3 regions of the Geobacillus sp. Sah69 genome follow, and region 3 is predicted to be linked to each of the others. Evidence: predicted binding sites of a transcription regulator. Region 3 holds the regulator's gene; each other region holds the start of a gene.
What was found. The regulator Rex, encoded in region 3, represses fermentation and respiration genes when NADH is low (regulators of the CRP and FNR family bind a similar motif). The targets are predictions, from matches to a motif close to TTGTGAAATATTTCACAA.
Positions count from the first base shown of each region.

Region 1: a site for Rex is predicted at 4,596-4,613, ahead of ric (iron-sulfur cluster repair di-iron protein). Genes of this name have one in related genera too.
Region 2: a site for Rex is predicted at 4,170-4,187, ahead of AP057_RS01745 (TIGR04053 family radical SAM/SPASM domain-containing protein). Genes of this name have one in related genera too.

Region 1 covers NZ_LLKS01000023.1:16,863-23,345, forward strand. Annotated here, with positions in the region: partial or broken gene AP057_RS18115 (transposase) at 1-245, shown strand, start outside; gene AP057_RS18120 (transposase) at 353-784, shown strand; gene AP057_RS04290 (YwiC-like family protein) at 1,081-1,809, opposite strand; gene moaD (molybdopterin converting factor subunit 1) at 1,815-2,045, opposite strand; gene AP057_RS04300 (molybdenum cofactor biosynthesis protein MoaE) at 2,042-2,509, opposite strand; gene mobB (molybdopterin-guanine dinucleotide biosynthesis protein B) at 2,506-3,006, opposite strand; gene glp (gephyrin-like molybdotransferase Glp) at 3,003-4,262, opposite strand; gene ric (iron-sulfur cluster repair di-iron protein) at 4,675-5,382, shown strand; gene moaA (GTP 3',8-cyclase MoaA) at 5,484-6,483, opposite strand, start outside.
Region 2 covers NZ_LLKS01000018.1:18,322-25,043, forward strand. Annotated here, with positions in the region: gene AP057_RS01725 (nitric-oxide reductase large subunit) at 1-1,393, shown strand, start outside; gene AP057_RS01730 (hypothetical protein) at 1,715-2,332, opposite strand; gene AP057_RS17375 (hypothetical protein) at 2,787-2,954, opposite strand; gene AP057_RS01735 (DUF2249 domain-containing protein) at 3,084-3,317, shown strand; gene AP057_RS01740 (molybdenum cofactor guanylyltransferase) at 3,422-4,000, shown strand; gene AP057_RS01745 (TIGR04053 family radical SAM/SPASM domain-containing protein) at 4,236-5,354, shown strand; partial or broken gene AP057_RS01750 (ABC transporter permease subunit) at 5,563-6,151, shown strand; partial or broken gene AP057_RS01755 (nitrate/nitrite transporter) at 6,440-6,722, shown strand, end outside.
Region 3 covers NZ_LLKS01000034.1:1,037-6,403, forward strand. Annotated here, with positions in the region: gene AP057_RS08795 (IS110-like element ISGka2 family transposase) at 1-530, shown strand, start outside; gene abc-f (ribosomal protection-like ABC-F family protein) at 993-2,924, opposite strand; gene moaC (cyclic pyranopterin monophosphate synthase MoaC) at 3,020-3,508, shown strand; gene AP057_RS08810 (redox-sensing transcriptional repressor Rex) at 3,524-4,165, shown strand; gene tatA (twin-arginine translocase TatA/TatE family subunit) at 4,183-4,335, shown strand; gene tatC (twin-arginine translocase subunit TatC) at 4,356-5,105, shown strand; partial or broken gene AP057_RS08825 (transposase) at 5,257-5,367, opposite strand, start outside.

The DNA.
Region 1 (6,483 bases), on a different contig from region 3:
AGACCGATGTGGATGCCACCTTCATGCGGTTGAAGGAGGATCACATGCGAAACGGCCAGCTCAAGCCGGCCTATAACGTACAGGTGGGTTCTTCCGGCCAATTTATTTTGGGGTATTCCCTTCATCAGAGGCCGGGCGACACTCGTTGTCTTCTCCCGCATTTGGAGACCGTTCGAGAGAAGTACGGCGTGGAACCCGAACGTTTGATCGCTGACGCGGCTTATGGCTCGGAAGAGAACTACGTGAAGCTGGAAGAGAAGCACATATCGGCCTTGATCAAGTACCATACGTATGAGAAGGAGAACACGCGCAAGGTCAAGAAAATCCGCATCATCAGCAGAATTGGACCTATGTGGAAGAAGAAGACGTTTGGATTTGCGCCAATGGGAAAAAGCTGGTTCGCACCGGAACTTCGAAACAGACCACGGAATCAGGATACACCTCGGTCACCCGACACTACCAATGCCATGAATGCGAAGGATGTCCGTTCCGTTCGGCCTGCACGACTTCCAAGTATGGACGAACCACGCAATGGAACCCCGTCTATCATGAACAAAAACAGAAAGCCCGCGAACGGTTGGAGAGTGAAGAAGGGCAAGCCCGATACCGCCAACGCCAAACCGACATTGAGAGTGTATTTGGGCAAATCAAACAAAATCGCGGGTTTCGTCGCTTTGTCCTGCGAGGCCTCCAAAAAGTTTCCATCGAATGGGGGCTGGTTTGTGCTGCCCACAATCTTCTCAAAAAAGCCGCTAGGGACAAGCAATTGTCCTTGGTGGCGTAAATGAGGGGGAGAACAGAGTCGGAATTTTGTTCCGTTTGGTAAAATATACAAAAACCAGAGAGGGCTGACTCCAAAAGTCCGCTTTTTGGCGGACTTTTGGGTCAGCCCCGTTTCCCTTCTTTCTTTATTTGAGAACGAGCATAGAAGAAGAGGTAGGCTTTTGAAACGACCCTTTGCAAAACCGTTACAAGGAATTCATGCCCATTTCACATCATGCTTGTGCAATGAAAAAGCAATCCCGCCTAACCAAACGAAAAACCCCAAACGGTCATGGATGCCTCCCGTTTGGGGTTCGCTCAAGAGTAGAGCACGATCATCGCGATGAAAAAGTACGCCGCGTTGGCGATTTCCAGCATGCCGAGTTTCATGATCGGCAGCGACTTGCCATATAAATAGACGGCGCGGATGACGCTCGGTGCATAGGCCAAGACGGCGAACGGCTCGCCGATGGCGATGAGGCCGACGATCAACAGGGCGTGGTAGCCCCATGACAGCCATTTGTACCGTTCATTTTTCTTTTCCCGAATCATCGTCTTGACGTAAAACGTGCTGCCGATGAAAAAGAGGAAGGAAAACGCGGCCAATTCGAACGCCTCCACCGTCAATTCACCGCGTCCGGCGTAAAAGGCGGCGAGGCCGCCGATGCAAAACGCCGCGATGGCCGCCGCGTCGTTCCAAAAGGCGCGCTCATTCTTTTTCTTGCTGTAGTAGGTGTTTACTAGGAAAAACGGCATCATGGCGAGCCCGAAGTAGAAAAGCGCCGGCTGCTGCCAAAGGGAAACGGCCAAGGCCGGTGCGGCGATGGCGCCATAGCGGGCGGCGGCGGGCACGTACGGGTCGTTCCGCTTCGTTTTCACCGCCATCAAGAGCGGATACGTCGCCAAATAGAGCGCAAGCCAGGCGACAAAGAGCGGCGCGTGAATCCACGAAAGCCCACCGGCGTACGCCCCGAGCCAAAACGGGATGATGAGCATCGCCCAGGCGCCGTGCTGTTTTGGCATCACCCATTTGCTTTTGTTCGCCATTGGTCTCATCCTCCGCTTACCGGTGGAATAAAGGCGACCGTGTCGCCGGCGTGAAGCGGCGCTTCGTCGCGGGCGTACTCCTCATTGACCGCAGTCATGACGCGCCCGAGCGAGACGCCGTAGCGCTCTTCCACTTCGTCTTTCAGTTGTTTCACCGTTTCCGGAACGTGCGGCCACATCACTTCCCGCTCGCCGATTTGTTCGCCTAAATGCGCGAAAAATAAAAGGCGGATCATTCCTCACTCACCTCCGGCTTTCCGGACGGATACGCCGTCGTTTCAAGCTGGTCGCCCACCCAGGCGCTTCCGTCCTCCCATTGCTCTTTTTTCCAAATCGGCACGATTTGTTTGATCCGCTCAATAGCGTAGCGGTTCGCCTCATACGCTTCGGCGCGGTGCGGTGAAGAAACGGCGATGACGACGGCGATGTCGCCGATCTTAAGCCGCCCGATCCGGTGGGTGATCGCCGTTTTCGCCCCCGGCCATTTTTCGGCGATTTCCGCCCCGATTTGCGCGAGCATTTTCTCCGCCATCGACACGTACGCCTCATATTGCAAAAAGAGCGTCCGCTTGCCGTTCGTCCATTCGCGCACCGTGCCGGCAAAGACAGCGACCGCCCCCGCTTCCGGACGCATCACTTTTTTCATCACATCTTCGACCGAAATCGGCCGGTCGGTAATGGCAAACAACGGTTCGGTCATGTTCGTGTTCTCACCTCGTTCATGAGCCATGGAATATATTCATCATCATCGGCCAGCGAAAACACCGGATGCACTAGCGGCCCTTCGAGTGGCTCCCAGGCGATGACGGCGCGGATGTCGGCGAGGTGCTGGAGCGACGCCCAATCTTTCGCGGAGCGCACAAGCACGACTTTTGGATACCGATCTTGTTTGTAGCCTTCAACCAACACGAGATCGAGCCGAAGCGGCGCATAAAGCGCCAACACGTCATCCAACCGCCATAGCGGACGGCGGAGATGTAGCTGCAACAGCCCGTCCCCTTCCACCGCCGTTGCCACCGCCCCGGCCCGCTCATGGCGGACGGAATCGACACCTTCCGGCCGCGCGGGCTCGCCGCCATGGCCGTGATGCTTCACCGTCCCGACGCGCCATCCTTCCCGGACCGCGGCCGCCACCCATTTTTCCATCAACGTCGTCTTGCCGCTATGTTTATAGCCGACGACTTGCCAGACGTTCATTCGCTTGACCCCTCATCGTCATCCAAAAGCCACACGTCGACCTCATCGCCAACCGCAAACCCTCTCGTTCCGCCCGGCAGCACCATCAAGGCGTTCGCAAAGGCAAGCGAGGTGACGATGTTCGACTTGTCCATGCCGACCGGCTTCACGACAAGCCGACCGTCAACCGCCTCGACCCGGCTGCGCACGAAGCGGGTGAACGGGTTCGGCTTTGGAAACTCGGCGCCAAGGGTGGCTTTCGCTTTTTTCAAATACGGCTTGGCCGAAAACAGCCGCGTGCGCACGACCGGGCGGACGAACAGCTCATACCCGACGTAGCACGCCGACGGGTTTCCGGATAGACCGAACAGCAGCTTGCCATCAATCTCGGCGACGGTCGTCACGCTCCCCGGGCGCATGGCGATTTTGTTAAACAACACGTTCGCTCCGAGCCGCTTGTAAATGGCGGGCAAATAATCGAAATCCCCGACCGAGACGCCGCCGGTCGTAATGAGCATGTCCACTTGATCGAGCGCCTGGCGCACAGCGTGAAAACACGCATCGAGGTCGTCGGCGAGCTGGCCGAAATAAATCGGCTCGGCGCCGCTTTTGAACACCTGCGCCTCGATCATGTAGGCGTTGCTGTTGCGAATTTTTCCCGGCACAAGCGGTTCCGAGACGTCAAGCAGTTCGCTGCCGGTCGCAAAAATGCCGATGCGCGGCCGTTTTGCCACTTTCACCTCCGCATAGCCGAACGTCGCCAAGAGCGCCGCCACCCCGGGATTGATGCGCGTCCCTTTTTCGATGAGCGGCTGCCCTTTTTTCGCGTCTTCCCCTTGAAACGAAATATTGTCGCCAGGGCGGAACGGGCGTTTAATGGCCATATACGTTTTTCCATCCCGCTCGTACTGTTTGGCGAGCTCCAACATGACGACCGCATCGCACCCTTCCGGAATTTGCGCTCCGGTCATCAAGCGCACCGCTTGAAACGGACCGACGGGCTGTTTCGCCACTTGTCCGGCGCCGATCGTTTCAATGACTTCAAACTCGACCGGATGGTCAAGTCCCGCTCCTTCCGAGTCGGCGGCGCGAATGGCAAATCCGTCATACGGCGAGCGGTCAAACGGCGGCACGTCATGATCGGCGCGCAAATCTTCGGCCAAATAGCGGCCGTACGACTGGCGAAGCGGCACCGTCTCCTCTTCCCCTCTCCCGGCGTAATGCATCACCCGGGCGATGGCTTCCGCGACAGGAATCGGGGTTCGTCTTTCGACCAACGGTGTTCTCCCCTTTCTTTCCCTCATTCACTTCACTAAGCCCATTTTATCGTTTTATCACAATGATTTCCAATCTTGCAGCTGCTTAATGGTTTTGGCCAATTTTTCATCAACGACGCTGGCATCATCAATATGCTGCAAAATCATCTTTTTCTTCCTCCCAGCGGCTTGCCTTGGCCAGCAGCCACATGCTGACTCCCCCTCTTTTTTCGGCAGTTCACATCTTCTATGCAGCGCATTCACAATTTTTATCGTCCGTTTTATTGTACAGGAAAGAAGGGAGCCACTGTTGTGATGTTCATCACATTTCCTTGTTGTCTACTTTTTTCGTTTGTGTGAGATGTGTCACAACGTTGACGTCCAAAACAAGGTATGCTGAAGCTGTAACGATTTGGTGATGGAGGGATCCGAAATGGAACAGCGGTTTACCGAACAATCGTTGATCGGCGATATTGTCACTCAATTTCCGAAAGCAGCGGATTTGTTTAAAGCGCGGCGCATTGATTTTTGCTGCGGCGGGCAGCGCCCGTTAAAAGAAGCCATTGAAGAGCGCGGACTCGATGGCGAAGCGCTCCTTCGCGAACTGAACACCCTTTATGCGGAGGCGCAAAACAAACCGGCCGGAAACTGGAGCGAAGCGCCGCTAACCGACTTGGTCGATCATATCATCAACACGCACCACCGCTATTTGAACGAGGAACTGCCGCAGCTCAGCCCGTATGTCACGAAAGTATTGCGCGTGCATGGCATGCACCATCCGCATCTTTCCCACGTGCATAAACTGTTTCATGAGTTAAAAACAGAACTCGAGCAGCATCTCATTAAAGAGGAAACGGGAGCGTTCCCGCTCATTTTGCAATTTGCCGACAACCCATCGCCGGAAAACCAGGAGGCGGTCGAGCGGGCCGTTCGCGAACTGGTCAATGAACATGACGCAGCCGGCGATTTGATGAAAGAAATTCGTGAAATCACCAACGACTTCACCCCGCCGGAAGACGCGTGCGGCACGTACCGGCTCGTCTACAACCGACTCGCGGCGCTCGAAGACGATTTGTTTACCCACATCCATTTGGAAAACAACATCCTCTTCCCGCGCGTGTTGGCGGCGGTGAAGGCATAAGCAGACGAAGCCATTCCCCCATTTCTAAGGTAAAGGCAGGCGCATCGAGCGATAAAAAGCAGGGCTGCTTCTTTGACGAAAAGAGCAGCCCCGTTTCTTTGTTATCCCCCAATATACGACATTTCAATTTTCGGGCGCTGTTTCGCTGTCTCTGCCGTCCGTTCTTCCGAATAGCGGTCTGTCCGCTCGCTCCAAATGGCGGCGATCAACGCCTTCAGCTCTTCTTTCCCCGCGCCGGCGCGCAGTTTGTCTTTCAACGACACGCCCTCAGAAGCAAACAAACACGTGTACAGCTTGCCATCGGCGGAAATGCGCGCCCTCGTGCAGCTTTGGCAAAACGTTTCCGTCACTGAGGCGATAAAGCCGACTTCCACCTCCGTGCCGACGTAGCGGTAGCGGCTCGCCACTTCGCCGAAGTACGCTTTTTCAACCGGTTCAAGAGGGTGCATGGCGTTGATTTGTTCATACATCTCTTTTTTCGTCACGACATGGGAATAATCCCAGCCGTTCGTTGTGCCGACATCCATAAATTCAATCAAGCGGAGCGGAATGCCCAAGTCTTTAAAGTAGGCCGCCATCGGCACGATTTGCGAGTCGTTCCATCCTTTTTTGACGACCATGTTCACTTTCACGCCGAGCCCCGCCGCCAGGGCGGCTTCGATGCCTTTCAACACCGGGGCAGAGCCGATGCCAATGCCGTTCATTTTTCGGAAAATGTCATCATCCAACGCATCCAAACTGACGTTGACGCGCTTCAACCCGGCTTCTTTCAACCGCTGCGCCCATTTCACCAAATGAACGCCGTTGGTCGTCAATCCAATATCGCGCAGGCCAGGGAGCGCGGACAGCCGCTCAATGAGCGCATCGAGGTCGCGCCGAAGCAACGGCTCGCCGCCGGTCAGGCGGATTTTTTCAACGCCAAGCTCGACAAAACATTCCACTAAAAGCGCCATTTCGTCAACGGTTAACAGCTGGTCTTCCGCCAAAAAGCGAAAATTCGGCCCGAACACTTCCGCAGGCATGCAATAGACGCAGCGAAAATTGCATTGATCGATGACCGACAACCGCAAATCGCGAAGCGGGCGGGCGAGGCGGTCGGTG
Region 2 (6,722 bases), on a different contig from region 3:
GTTGCTCGCCCACTACTATACGGAACCGGACAGCTTCTTCGGCATCAAATGGATCCATGACCTATTGCCGTTTAACATCGCCAAAGGGTATCATTTGCAGCTGGCGATTTTCTGGATTGCCACCGCTTGGCTTGGCATGGGGATTTTCATCGCGCCGCTTGTCGGTGGGCAAGAGCCGAAAAAGCAAGGGCTGCTCGTCGATCTGCTCTTCTGGGCGCTTGTCGTCCTTGTCGCCGGCAGCATGATCGGCCAATGGCTAGGCGTCAACGGCTACTTAGGGAACAGCTGGTTCTTGTTTGGCCACCAAGGTTGGGAATACATTGAGCTCGGCCGCGTTTGGCAAATCATTTTAGTCGTGGGCATGCTGCTTTGGCTGTTCATCGTCTTTCGCGGCATCAAACGAGGGCTGAAGCAAGAAAGCGACAAAGGCGGGCTCATCCACTTGCTGTTTTACTCAGCCATTGCCGTTCCGTTCTTCTACATTTTCGCCTTCTTTATGGAGCCGGATACGAACTTTACGATGGCGGATTTTTGGCGCTGGTGGATCATCCACTTATGGGTGGAAGGCATTTTCGAGGTGTTTGCTGTTGTCGTCATCGGGTTTTTGCTCGTACAAATGAGATTGGTGACGAAAAAATCGACAGTCCGGGCTCTCTATTTCCAATTTACGATTTTATTGGGCAGCGGTGTGATCGGCATCGGCCACCACTATTACTACAACGGTTCACCGGAAGTATGGATCGCTCTTGGCGCGGTGTTCTCGGCGCTCGAGGTCATTCCGCTTACGCTCCTTATTTTAGAAGCGTACGAACAATATAAAATGATGCGCGACGGCGGGGTCAACTTCCCGTATAAGGCCACATTCTGGTTTTTGATCTCCACAGCGATCTGGAACTTGGTCGGCGCCGGGGTGTTCGGCTTTCTCATCAATTTGCCGGCGGTCAGCTACTTTGAACACGGGCAATTCTTAACGCCGACCCACGGCCATGCGGCGATGATGGGCGTGTATGGCATGTTTGCGATCGCCGTGCTTCTTTACTCGCTGCGCAACATCGTCAAACCGGAAGCATGGAACGACAAATGGCTGAAATTCTCTTGCTGGATGCTGAACATCGGCCTGGCTGGCATGGTTCTCATCACGCTTCTCCCGGTTGGGGTGCTGCAAATCAAAGAAGCGTTTGAACACGGCTATTGGGCGTCCCGTTCGCCTTCGTTCTTGCAAAAAGATGTCGTACAAAACTTGCTGCTTGTCCGCTTTGTTCCGGATACGATCTTTTTGATCGGCGTCGTTGCGTTGCTTGTTTTCGCCATCAAGGTGCTGTTCCATTTGCGCAAGCCAACGCACGGCGAAGGGGAAGAGCTGCCGGTGGCGAATTTGGCGGAGGAAGAATAACCAAAACGGGGCTGACCAAAAACGCGAATGCGTTTTGGAATTAGCCCCTTTTTTACACCAAAATATCGTTCGTTTTCTGGCAGAATAGAGTTACCATAACCACTATCACTGGAAAAGGAGCGATTCGTTTATGAAACATCATCATAATTTTTGAAGAGTGTACCATGAATCATCTCACGTTGCCAGGCGATATCATTCCACTGGATCATATGGCTCATGTAGTTTACGAAATGGTCGAACGCATTCCGATGGAGATGTTTCTTCCTTTACTATAAAGGCGGCCGCACCTCAGAAAGGCAAGGAGAGATGCTTCCTCCTTGCTCATGTTGTCTTTATAAGACGAATGCTGGAAATTGCCGCTTCGTGTTCAATCGAACGCCTAGAAAGAAGATCTAAAATCCGTTCGTGCTTTTCCATGTTTTGTTCTATTTTCTTAACGATTTCATTTGTTTCAAGCACTGCTTGTTGGAGGAAAACAAATTCTTGCTTTGTGACCATATTGGCTTTGACATGATCTAATTCTTTCATTAGGTTGTTCTTTACGTCCTCAAGCTCTTGCTTGGTGGCCATGTTGGCTTTGATGTCTTCAAGCTCCTGCTTGGTGGCCATGTTGGCTTTGATGTCTTCAAGCTCTTGCTTGGTAGCCATGTTGGCTTTAATGTCTTCGATCTCTTTTGTGAAACTATGCTTCACTTCTTCGAGTTCTTGTTTAGTGGCCATGTTGGTTCTAATATCTTCGAACTCTTTTGTGAAACGATTCCTCACTTCTTCAAGTTCTCGTTTCGTTGCCATGTTGGCTTTAATATCCTCAAGCTCTGTTGTGAAGTTTTGCTTCACTTCTTCGAGCTCCTGTTTCGTTGCCATGTTTGTTTTGATATCGCTTACTTCATGTTCGATCATTTGGAGCTTGTCCAAAATTTGGTTCAATATCTCTTCCAAGGAAAATCCTCCCTTCTAATAAGATATATAGCAGCCCTGGAAAAGCGAGTGATGATGAATCGCTCCTTTCTTTTGAGGACTGGGGAAACGAGCGTGTAGAGTAAGTGGTTGAGGAAAGGGATGGGATTGTAGCGCAGAACAAATGAGGACAATCGTTCCCCATTCATATTATAAATGATTCGTAGAAATTTGAAAATAACGTTTTGTGTCATTGTCGCTTTGTATCCGTCCAGGAAAAGGAGTGCGTTTTAGCCCGTACGGTCATGTTAATCCCGGCAGCGACATTGTTTTTAAGAAAATCGAACTTCCTTTCTTTGATAATAAGAAGAAACAAGGGATTTAATCGGAATCGTTCATGATCAATGTACGATTTAAAAAAGAAAGAGCTGGCTCCAAAAGTCCGCTTTTTAGCGGATTTTTGGCTCAGCCCCCTTTCATTTGTTAACGTTTTCAATCACTTGTGGCATTTGTCCGGCGTGGTGTGTTCGGTTTCCTTTTGCTTGTCATGGCATGGAAAGCAGTACAACGTCTCTGTTTCTCGGCTGACGATGCCGTTTAAAAACCCATGCAGACAATGGATCGGCTTGCCGCATTGCGCGCAAAAGCCAACAAGCTCTTCCAACCGCCATTTCTCCTTTCATGGGGATTGAACATGTTCACCTTCGGGCTGTGACGCTCGTCACTACCCCCCAAGGTTCAAGCGGTTATGATAAAGTATATAATTCATTATACTACAAAGGAGGCCAATGTTATGAACCAATTTGCTGCCAAAATCCACGCCCCGGACTATCCGCCGCGCGATCGCCATCCGGCAATTTTTCGGCTGTTTGACAATTTGAAGCCGGGGGAAGTGATGGAGCTGACGAATGACCATGACCCGCGTCCGCTGCAATACCAATTCATGATGGAGCGTCCGGATCAGTTTACATGGGAGTACTTAGAGGAAGGGCCGGACGTATGGCGGGTGGCCATCGGCAAAAAATAAATCATCCGCTCCATAGGGATTTCCGTCGACAGGCGGAAATCTTTTTTTTCGCCGGTTCGTATGGTACGGTAGGGACAGATGATGTTCGGAAAGAGGGGATAGAGATGAAACGAGCCATTGCCGGAGCGGTGCTCGCCGGCGGCCAGTCGCGTCGGTTCGGGCGGCCGAAGGCGTTTGCGCTGCACGAAGGCGCCCCGTTTTTCACTTGGTCGGTCGCGGCGCTCGATCCGATCGCGGATGAATTGTATATCGTCAGCCACCCGTCGCTTGTCGATGAATTCCGCCGCCAAACGGATATCCCGGTGCTGCTCGATGTCGAGCGCTGCCGCGGCTGTGGGCCGCTGGCCGGCCTTTACACCGTTATGGAACAGAGCCGAGCGGATTGGGTGTTCGTCTTGCCGTGCGACATGCCGTACATGCGGCGGGAAGTGACAGAGCGGCTTGCTTCCTATATCGATCCGATGTTTGACGCCATCGTCCCGCTCCATGACGTCCGTCCCGAACCATTGGTCGCCTTATACCACCGTCGGCTTCGCTCCGTGATCGCCGAGCTGCTTGATGCCGGCGAACGGCGGATGATCTCGCTTATTGACCGCGCCCGCGTCCGCTATGTTGACGCCCAACAGCTTGCCGCGGATGAAACCGTATGGCGCAATGTCAATACGGAGGGAGAGTACCGGTGAAGGGGGAATTGTGGCCGAAGCAGACATAGCATATACTTTTTTTCAATCAGAAGAGCCATCCTTGCTTTACTTTTTGGGCGTATGGCGGGTCAATATATTATACCGCCTGTTCAGATGGCTGTCATCTTCGCCCATGGTACGATCGCCCTCTGTTGTGGCTTTGCTGTGGATGTGATCGATATCACATAACGCGCCTGAATGTTGCGGTACAATGGAGGCCAAGGAGGGGGCCGCAATGCGCGATTTTAATGAAAATCCGTTTATTGTGATTTGGGAATTGACGAGAGCTTGTCAACTCAAGTGCCTTCATTGCCGCGCCGAAGCGCAATACCATCGCGATCCGCGCGAGTTGACGTTTGAGGAAGGGAAAAAACTGATCGATGAGATTTACGCGATGGATCAGCCGATGCTCGTCTTTACGGGCGGCGATCCGCTCATGCGTCCGGATGTGTACGATTTAGCGAAATATGCGATCGATAAAGGGCTGCGCGTGTCAATGACGCCAAGCGCGACGCCGAACGTGACGAAAGAGGCGATCCGCAAAGCAAAAGAGGTCGGCCTGTCGCGCTGGGCATTTAGCCTTGACGGGCCGAACGCCGAGATTCACGACCATTTCCGCGGCGTGAGCGGCTCGTTTGATTTGACGATCCGTGCGATTCAATACTTGCATGAGCTCGACATTCCCGTGCAAATCAACACCGTCATTTCGCGATACAACGTTCATGTGCTTGATGAAATGGCGGAATTGGTTGAGAAGATGAAATGCGTCCTTTGGAGCGTCTTTTTCCTTGTGCCGACAGGCAGGGGGAAGGAGGAGGACATGATTTCCCCCATCGAGCATGAGCGGGTGTTCCGCTGGTTGTATGAAACGAGCAAGCGCGTTCCGTTTGACATTAAAACGACAGCCGGCCAGCATTACCGCCGCGTTGTGCTGCAGGCGAAAATGCGCGAAGGAAAAGCGACAAAAGGCGGCATCCGTTACGAAGATGTGTTGAACCAAGGGTTGACCGGACAAGTCGACGGGCTCGGCCGCGCGCCGAAAGGAGTAAACGACGGCAACGGTTTCGTCTTTATTTCCCATATTGGCGACGTCTATCCGAGCGGGCTGCTGCCGGTCAAAGCCGGGAACGTCCGGGAAACGCCGCTGGCGGACATTTACCGACACTCGCCGATTTTCCAAGACTTGCGCAATCCGGACAAATATAAAGGAAAATGCGGCGTCTGCGAGTTCCGATATGTGTGCGGCGGCTCTCGTTCACGCGCTTACGCTGTAACGGGCGACTATTTGGAAAGCGAGCCGTATTGTGTTTACATTCCAAAGGCGCTGCGGACAAAAGAGCGAAGCCAACGGTAAGAAGGCGGTGAAAAACAGCCGCTTAAAATGACGGCGCTACGGCGTTCGTGAGATGGTTGCCCGGGCGCATGCGGCGGATGTTGGATGTGTGTTCAAAACATACGGGGGAGGAGCAGGCGCCCTTCCCCGTTTTTGTTGAAAGATCATTCGTGGTTCAACTCGACTATAAAGGTCTCGGGCCCGGTCGGCGCCGCGCTTCCTCCTTTTGGTGTTTGTCGCTGCGCTGTTGTTGAATGCTGTTTTGTTTCTTTCGCTCGGCCTGCTCGTGATGGCGTTGGGCATTTTGGTCTTGGTGATTCCGCCTACTTTCGAAGAGTTTGCCCGCATGGTCTGCTTTTTGTTGTTATGTCTTGTGTATATCGCCTTTTGGCTGAATCTCGGCATTTTGTTTTCCGTCGTCTTCCGCCAGGCGGCGACATCCGCGTTGTCGTCGATGGCCGTTTGGCTGTTTTTCAATCTTTTCTACTCGATGATCGTGGAAGTGTTTGCGAAATCGTTTTTGCAGTTTGATGCCATTACGTCCGTCGAGCAGGCGGTCGGCCGTCAAGAGTTGGTGCTTGGTCTCATGAGATTGTCGCCGAGCTACTTGTTCAATGAATCAACAACTGCCTTTTTCGCCGGACGTCCGAACGCTAGGGATCGTCACGGTGGAGCAAACGGCCGGCGCTGTTGCGACCCCCTTGCCATTCTCGCAAAGTTTGCTGCTCATTTGGCCGCAGGTGACCGCGCTCATTGCCGCCACTCTCATCTGCTTTGCGATCGCGTATTGGTTGTTTATGAGGCAGGAGATACGGGCGGAGTGGGTGAGAAAACAAGTTGTTTCCGTAGACGGGGCGGAAGAGATGTGTGCGCCCAACAGCGTTTCTTATCGTTCGGATGTGAAAAACGTTCTGCCAAATCGTGTCCGTTCCTTTTGGGGACGGGCTTTTTCTTTTTTTGGATGTGACAAAACCGTGACAACGCTTGTGGCAAAATGGTGACAACAGGCAAGAATGTGATAAGCCTCACAAATCTGTTTCCTTTTCCTGTGTATGATGGAAGTACAAACAGCGTCACAAATTTTGAAAGTTTGGGAGGGGCTTTTCATGAATAAACAAAAGGCGCTGCTGCCGATTACGACGTTCGCCATGTTGTTTTCATTCGTCGTGTGGGCCGTGTTTTCGCCGCTTGCGAGTACGTTTCAGCAAATGTACGGGCTGACATCGACGTAAAAAAGCATTTTGGTCGCCATTCCGGTGCTGCTTGGCTCGATCATGCGTGTGCCGCTTGGCATTTGGACGGACCAGATCGGCGGGCGCAGGCTGTTTTCGCTGCTGCTCTTGTTTCTTGTCATTCCGCTTGTTGGCGCAGGGTTTGCAGATTCGTATG
Region 3 (5,367 bases):
CGGTGTACGATTCGCTGCTCGGCACCTTGACCGAACACGAGCTCCGTCTCCGTCGCCTCTTGTGGAAACACGTTGAGGAATTGGAGCGGCTCATCGAAGAAGTCGACCAACACATCGCCCGCCTGCTCGAGCCGTATCGCGAGGAAGTGAACCTGCTGATGACCATGCCCGGAGTGAAAAAACAAACCGCCGCCGTCATCATCGCCGAGATGGGAACCGACATGAGCGTCTTTGAAACGCCGGAACGGGCGGCTTCATGGACTGGATTGTCCCCCGGCAACCATGAAAGCGCCGGAAAGCGAAAGAGCACGCGCACGACAAAAGGCAATCCCCATCTCCGATCGGCGTTATGCGAGGCGGCATGGTCAGCAGCTCGATCCAAGACGCATCCCTTGTCCCGAAAGTTTTGGTCGTTGGCGGCCCGGTGCGGGAAGAAAAAAGCCCTCATCGCCATTGCTCGGCGGATGTTGGTGATCATCTTTTGCATGATCTCCCGCAAAGAGCCGTTCCGCCAACCACAACTTATTTAGTCTAGCCAAAAGGCAGACAGGTTATACGAGATGCCTAAAATCGGGCACCTCTGCTTTCCTATTGCCTTTTTTGGCCATTTTCAGTATACCCTCACGGATCAGGAGCGTATACCGCACTCACCAAGTGGTGGGGATTTTCACGGAAAAGTGTGGATTTCTTTGTGGATAATGTGATTAACACAAAAACGGGGCTGACCTAAAAGGTCGCCTGCCTTCAAGATAGGCGCACGTCTAGTGCGGCAGAAACAGCAAGCATATATATGCAACGAAAGAGGGTGTTCCAATCCTTTGGGGACACCCTCTTGTCAGTCATCGTCCTTCACCTAAGAAGCAGCTTTCATGAACAAGGCAAAAGGCTGCTAAACGAGTTGGCCTGTGATCGGCCTGGCGCGGAGATGCGCACGAGCAGTGCACATGAAGTCGCTAGATGCCCGTGTTGGCGTTCCCTGGCAGCGGATTGTCTCAAAACGAGGCGTAGAGCTGTTCCCACTCGGCCAATAACGTTTCAAGCTGCTGTTTCCGCTTTTCGTTTTCTTGCGTGAGCTGCTGCACGGTTTCATAATCGCCGTATACAGACGGGTCGCACAGCTGCTGCTCGGTTTCAGCGATTTGTGCTTCCAGTGCGGCGATCTCGGCTTCGATCTCTTCCAGACGGCGCTGCCGTTGGCGCTGTCGTCTTTTTTCCTCTTTTTCTTGCTCGTATGTGGATTTGGCTGTTTCGCCGCTGTCCGGTGATGCGGGCGGGTGGGAGTCCAGGCGCGCCAATTCGCGCATTTCTTCTTTTTTCGCCACGTAATAGTCATAGTCTCCTAAATATTCGACAAGCCCATCGCCCGAGAGTTCAAACAGCTTTGTCGCGATGCGATTAATGAAATAGCGGTCGTGGGAGACGAACAAGATCGTTCCCGGATAGTCGACAAGCGCCTGCTCGAGCATCTCTTTGCTGTCAAGGTCGAGATGGTTGGTCGGTTCATCCAACAAGAGAACGTTGGCTTTTTGCAGCATGAGTTTGGCGAGCGCCAGGCGTGCTTTCTCTCCGCCGCTTAAGGCGGAAACCGGTTTTAAGACGTCGTCGCCGGAAAACAAAAAGTTGCCGAGCACGGTGCGAATTTCTTTTTCGGTTTTGTCCGGGTAGGCGTCCCACAACTCGTCGAGCACTCGTTTGTTTGTCGACAGTTCCGCCTGGTTTTGGTCGTAATAGCCGATTTTCACATTTGCACCGTACCGGAGCTTTCCGGATTGGACTGGGAGCTTTCCGGCGATCGTCTTCAACAATGTCGACTTGCCGATGCCGTTTGGTCCGACCAAGGCGACACTCTCCCCCCGTGTGATGCGAAAGCTGATTTGGCGGATGACCGGTGCGCCTTCGCGATAGCCGGCGGTCAATTGCTCTGCGGTGAGCACCTCATGGCCGCTCGGCCGCTCAATCGCAAAAGAAAAAGAAGCTGATTTTTCATCTCCGGCCGGGCGTTCAAGCCGCTCCATTTTTTCGAGCTGCTTTCGCCGGCTTTGCGCCCGTTTCGTTGTCGAGGCGCGGGCGATGTTGCGCCGGATGAAGTCTTCGAGGCGGGCGATTTCCTCCTGTTGCTTTTCGTATCGTTTTAGCTCTTGTTCGTATTGCTCGGCCCGAAGCTCCAAATAGCGGCTGTAATTGCCGCTATACCGCTTAAGCGTCGCGTTGGACAGCTCGTACACTTCGGTGACGACTTTGTCCAAAAAGTAGCGGTCATGGGAAACGAGCAGAACGGCGCCGGGGTATGCCTGTAAATATTGCTCGAGCCATGTGAGCGTATCGAGGTCCAAATGGTTCGTCGGCTCGTCTAAAATAAGCAAGTCCGGCTTGGCCAACAGCAGTTTTCCAAGGGCGAGCCGCGTCCGCTGTCCGCCGCTTAGCGAGGAAACGGGCGTTGTTTGGTAATCGTATGACGAAAATTGCAGCCCGTGCAAAACAGAGCGGATGTCGGCTTCATACTGATAGCCCCCTTGTTCTTTGTATTGCTCTTGCAAGTTGTCATACGCTTGAAGCGTTTTTTCGTAGCGGGACGGATCGGCGAGCAGATCCGGGTCGCCAAGCTGGGCGCCGAGCTCTGCCAGCTGCGCTTCGATCGCCCGGAGCGGCGCGAATACGTCCAGCATCTCGTCCCAAATGGAGCGTGACGAGTCGAGCCCGCTGTTTTGCGCCAAATAGCCGATTTTGATATGGCTTGGCTTGATGATTTCACCGCTGTCGGAAGAAAGTTCGCCGGCGATGATCTTCAGCAGCGTCGATTTGCCTGCGCCGTTGCGGCCGACAAGAGCAATGCGGGCGCGGGACTGTATTTCTAGTTTTATATTCGATAAAATAAGGTCAGCGCCAAAATATTTCGTGAGTCCATTCACTTGCAAAATGATCATGTCCGTCACCTCGCGAATAGTTTAACGTAAGTCGCGAAAACGGTCAAAGACAGATAACGAAAAATGGTGTATAGTGATAAATGGAGGAGATTGTCTTGTCATCGTTTACGCATTTCAATGAACAAGGCCGGGCGAAAATGGTCGACATTACACACAAGGAAGATACGATCAGGATAGCGGTGGCGAGAACGAGCGTCACCGTCAATGAAGAGATTTACGAAAAGATGACGAACAATGCCATTGAGAAAGGTGATGTGCTGGCGGTAGCCCAGGTGGCCGGGGTCATGGCGGCGAAAAAAACGGCCGATCTTATTCCGATGTGCCATCCGCTTATGTTAAAAGGCGTCGATATTGCCTTTGCTTGGGAAAAAGAGGCGGAAGCGTATAAACTTGTGATTACCGTGACGGTCAAAACGAAAGGGAGCACAGGAGTGGAGATGGAAGCGCTGACGGCGGCTTCGGTATGCGCATTGACTGTGTACGACATGTGCAAATCGCTCGATAAAGGAATGACGATCGGTCCAACGTATTTGGTCGAAAAAACGGGCGGGAAGTCCGGCCATTATCGACGGAAAACCGATTAGCTGGGGGATGAAACGATGAGCAACGAACAACCGAAAATCCCGCAGGCGACTGCCAAGCGTCTGCCGTTATACTATCGGTTTTTGAAAAATTTACATGCCTCAGGGAAGCAGCGCGTGTCCTCCGCCGAGCTGAGCGAGGCGGTGAAAGTCGATCCGGCGACAATTCGCCGCGACTTTTCGTATTTTGGCGCGCTCGGCAAAAAAGGATACGGGTATAATGTCAATTATTTGTTGTCGTTTTTCCGCCAGACACTTGAAGAGGACGAAGTGACCGAAGTCGCTCTGTTTGGCGTCGGCAATTTAGGCACCGCCTTTTTAAACTACAACTTTTCGAAAAATAACAACACGAAAATTGTCATGGCGTTTGATGTCGATGAACGGAAGGTCGGAACGACAGTCGGCGGGGTGCCGGTCTATCATCTCGATGAGCTGGAGGAGCGGCTTCGCGGCGACATTCCGGTCGCGATTTTAACCGTGCCGGCCGCCGCGGCTCAAGCGCTGACCGACCGCCTTGTCGCGCAAGGAATTAAAGGCATTTTAAACTTTACTCCGGCGCGGCTGAACGTGCCGAACCATATTCGCGTCCATCATATCGATTTAGCCATTGAGCTGCAGTCGCTCGTCTATTTTTTGAAAAACTATCCATCGCCATCGTAAAAAGGAGAGAACAACACATGAAATATTTGTTGCTCGTTCTTGTCATTTTGTTGCTGTTTGGCACGAAAAAGCTGCCGGAGTTGGGGCGGTCGTTCGGCCAGTCGCTTCGCGAGTTTAAAGACGCCACAAAAGGGCTCGCTGATGACGAAGAAACAAAAACCGACCGATGACAAGGCAGGATGGGGAAACGATGAATGACAAAGAAATGTCCGTGTATGAACACCTCGGAGAGCTGCGGAAACGGCTGATCATCGTGCTTCTCTTTTTCGTTGCGGCGCTTGTAGCCAGCTTCTTTTTTGTCGATGACGTCATTGTGTATTTGCAGCACACTGCGGAAGCGAAACAGCTGACGATGAACGCGTTCCGCCTCACCGATCCGATTAAAGTGTATTTTCAGTTTGCCTTTGTCATCGCCGCTGTACTGACCGCTCCGGTGCTGTTGTATCAAATTTGGGCGTTTGTCAGTCCGGGGCTGTATGAAAAAGAGCGGAAAGCAACGCTCAGCTACATTCCAGCATCGATCATTCTATTTTTAGCCGGGGTTGGTTTTGCGTATTTCGTCTTGTTTCCATTTGTCGTCCGGTTTATGAATCAGCTGGCGGAACGGCTCGGCATTCAACAGATGATCGGCATTAATGAATATTTTCAGTTTTTGCTGCAGCTCGTGCTGCCGTTTGGCATCGTGTTTCAGCTGCCGATTGTTGTCCTGTTTTTCACCCGCTTAGGGCTTATTACGCCGCAGCTTCTTGTTCGCATCCGCAAGTATGCGTATTTGGCGCTGCTTATTTTAGCGGCCGCCATTACGCCGCCGGATGTGTTGTCGCAAGTGATCGTCATGATTCCACTGACGCTTTTGTATGAGGGGAGCATCTGGGTTGCCAAAATCGGCTATCGAAAGGCGCAATTAGCGGCGGAGGAAGGAAGCGGCGATCCATATTGAGGGCAGCATCAAAAGGACGGTTCATACGGCGCCAGGCAAAAAGGGGCTGACCCAAAAGTCCGCCAAAAAGCGGACTTTTGGAGTCAGCCCTCTCTGGTTTTTGTATATTTTACCAAACGGAACAAAATTCCGACTCTGTTCTCCCCCTCATTTACGCCACCAAGGACAATTGCTTGTCCCTAGCGGCTTTTTTGAGAAGATTGTGGGCAGCACAAACCAGCCCCCATTCGATGGAAACTTTTTGGAGGCCTCGCAGGACAAA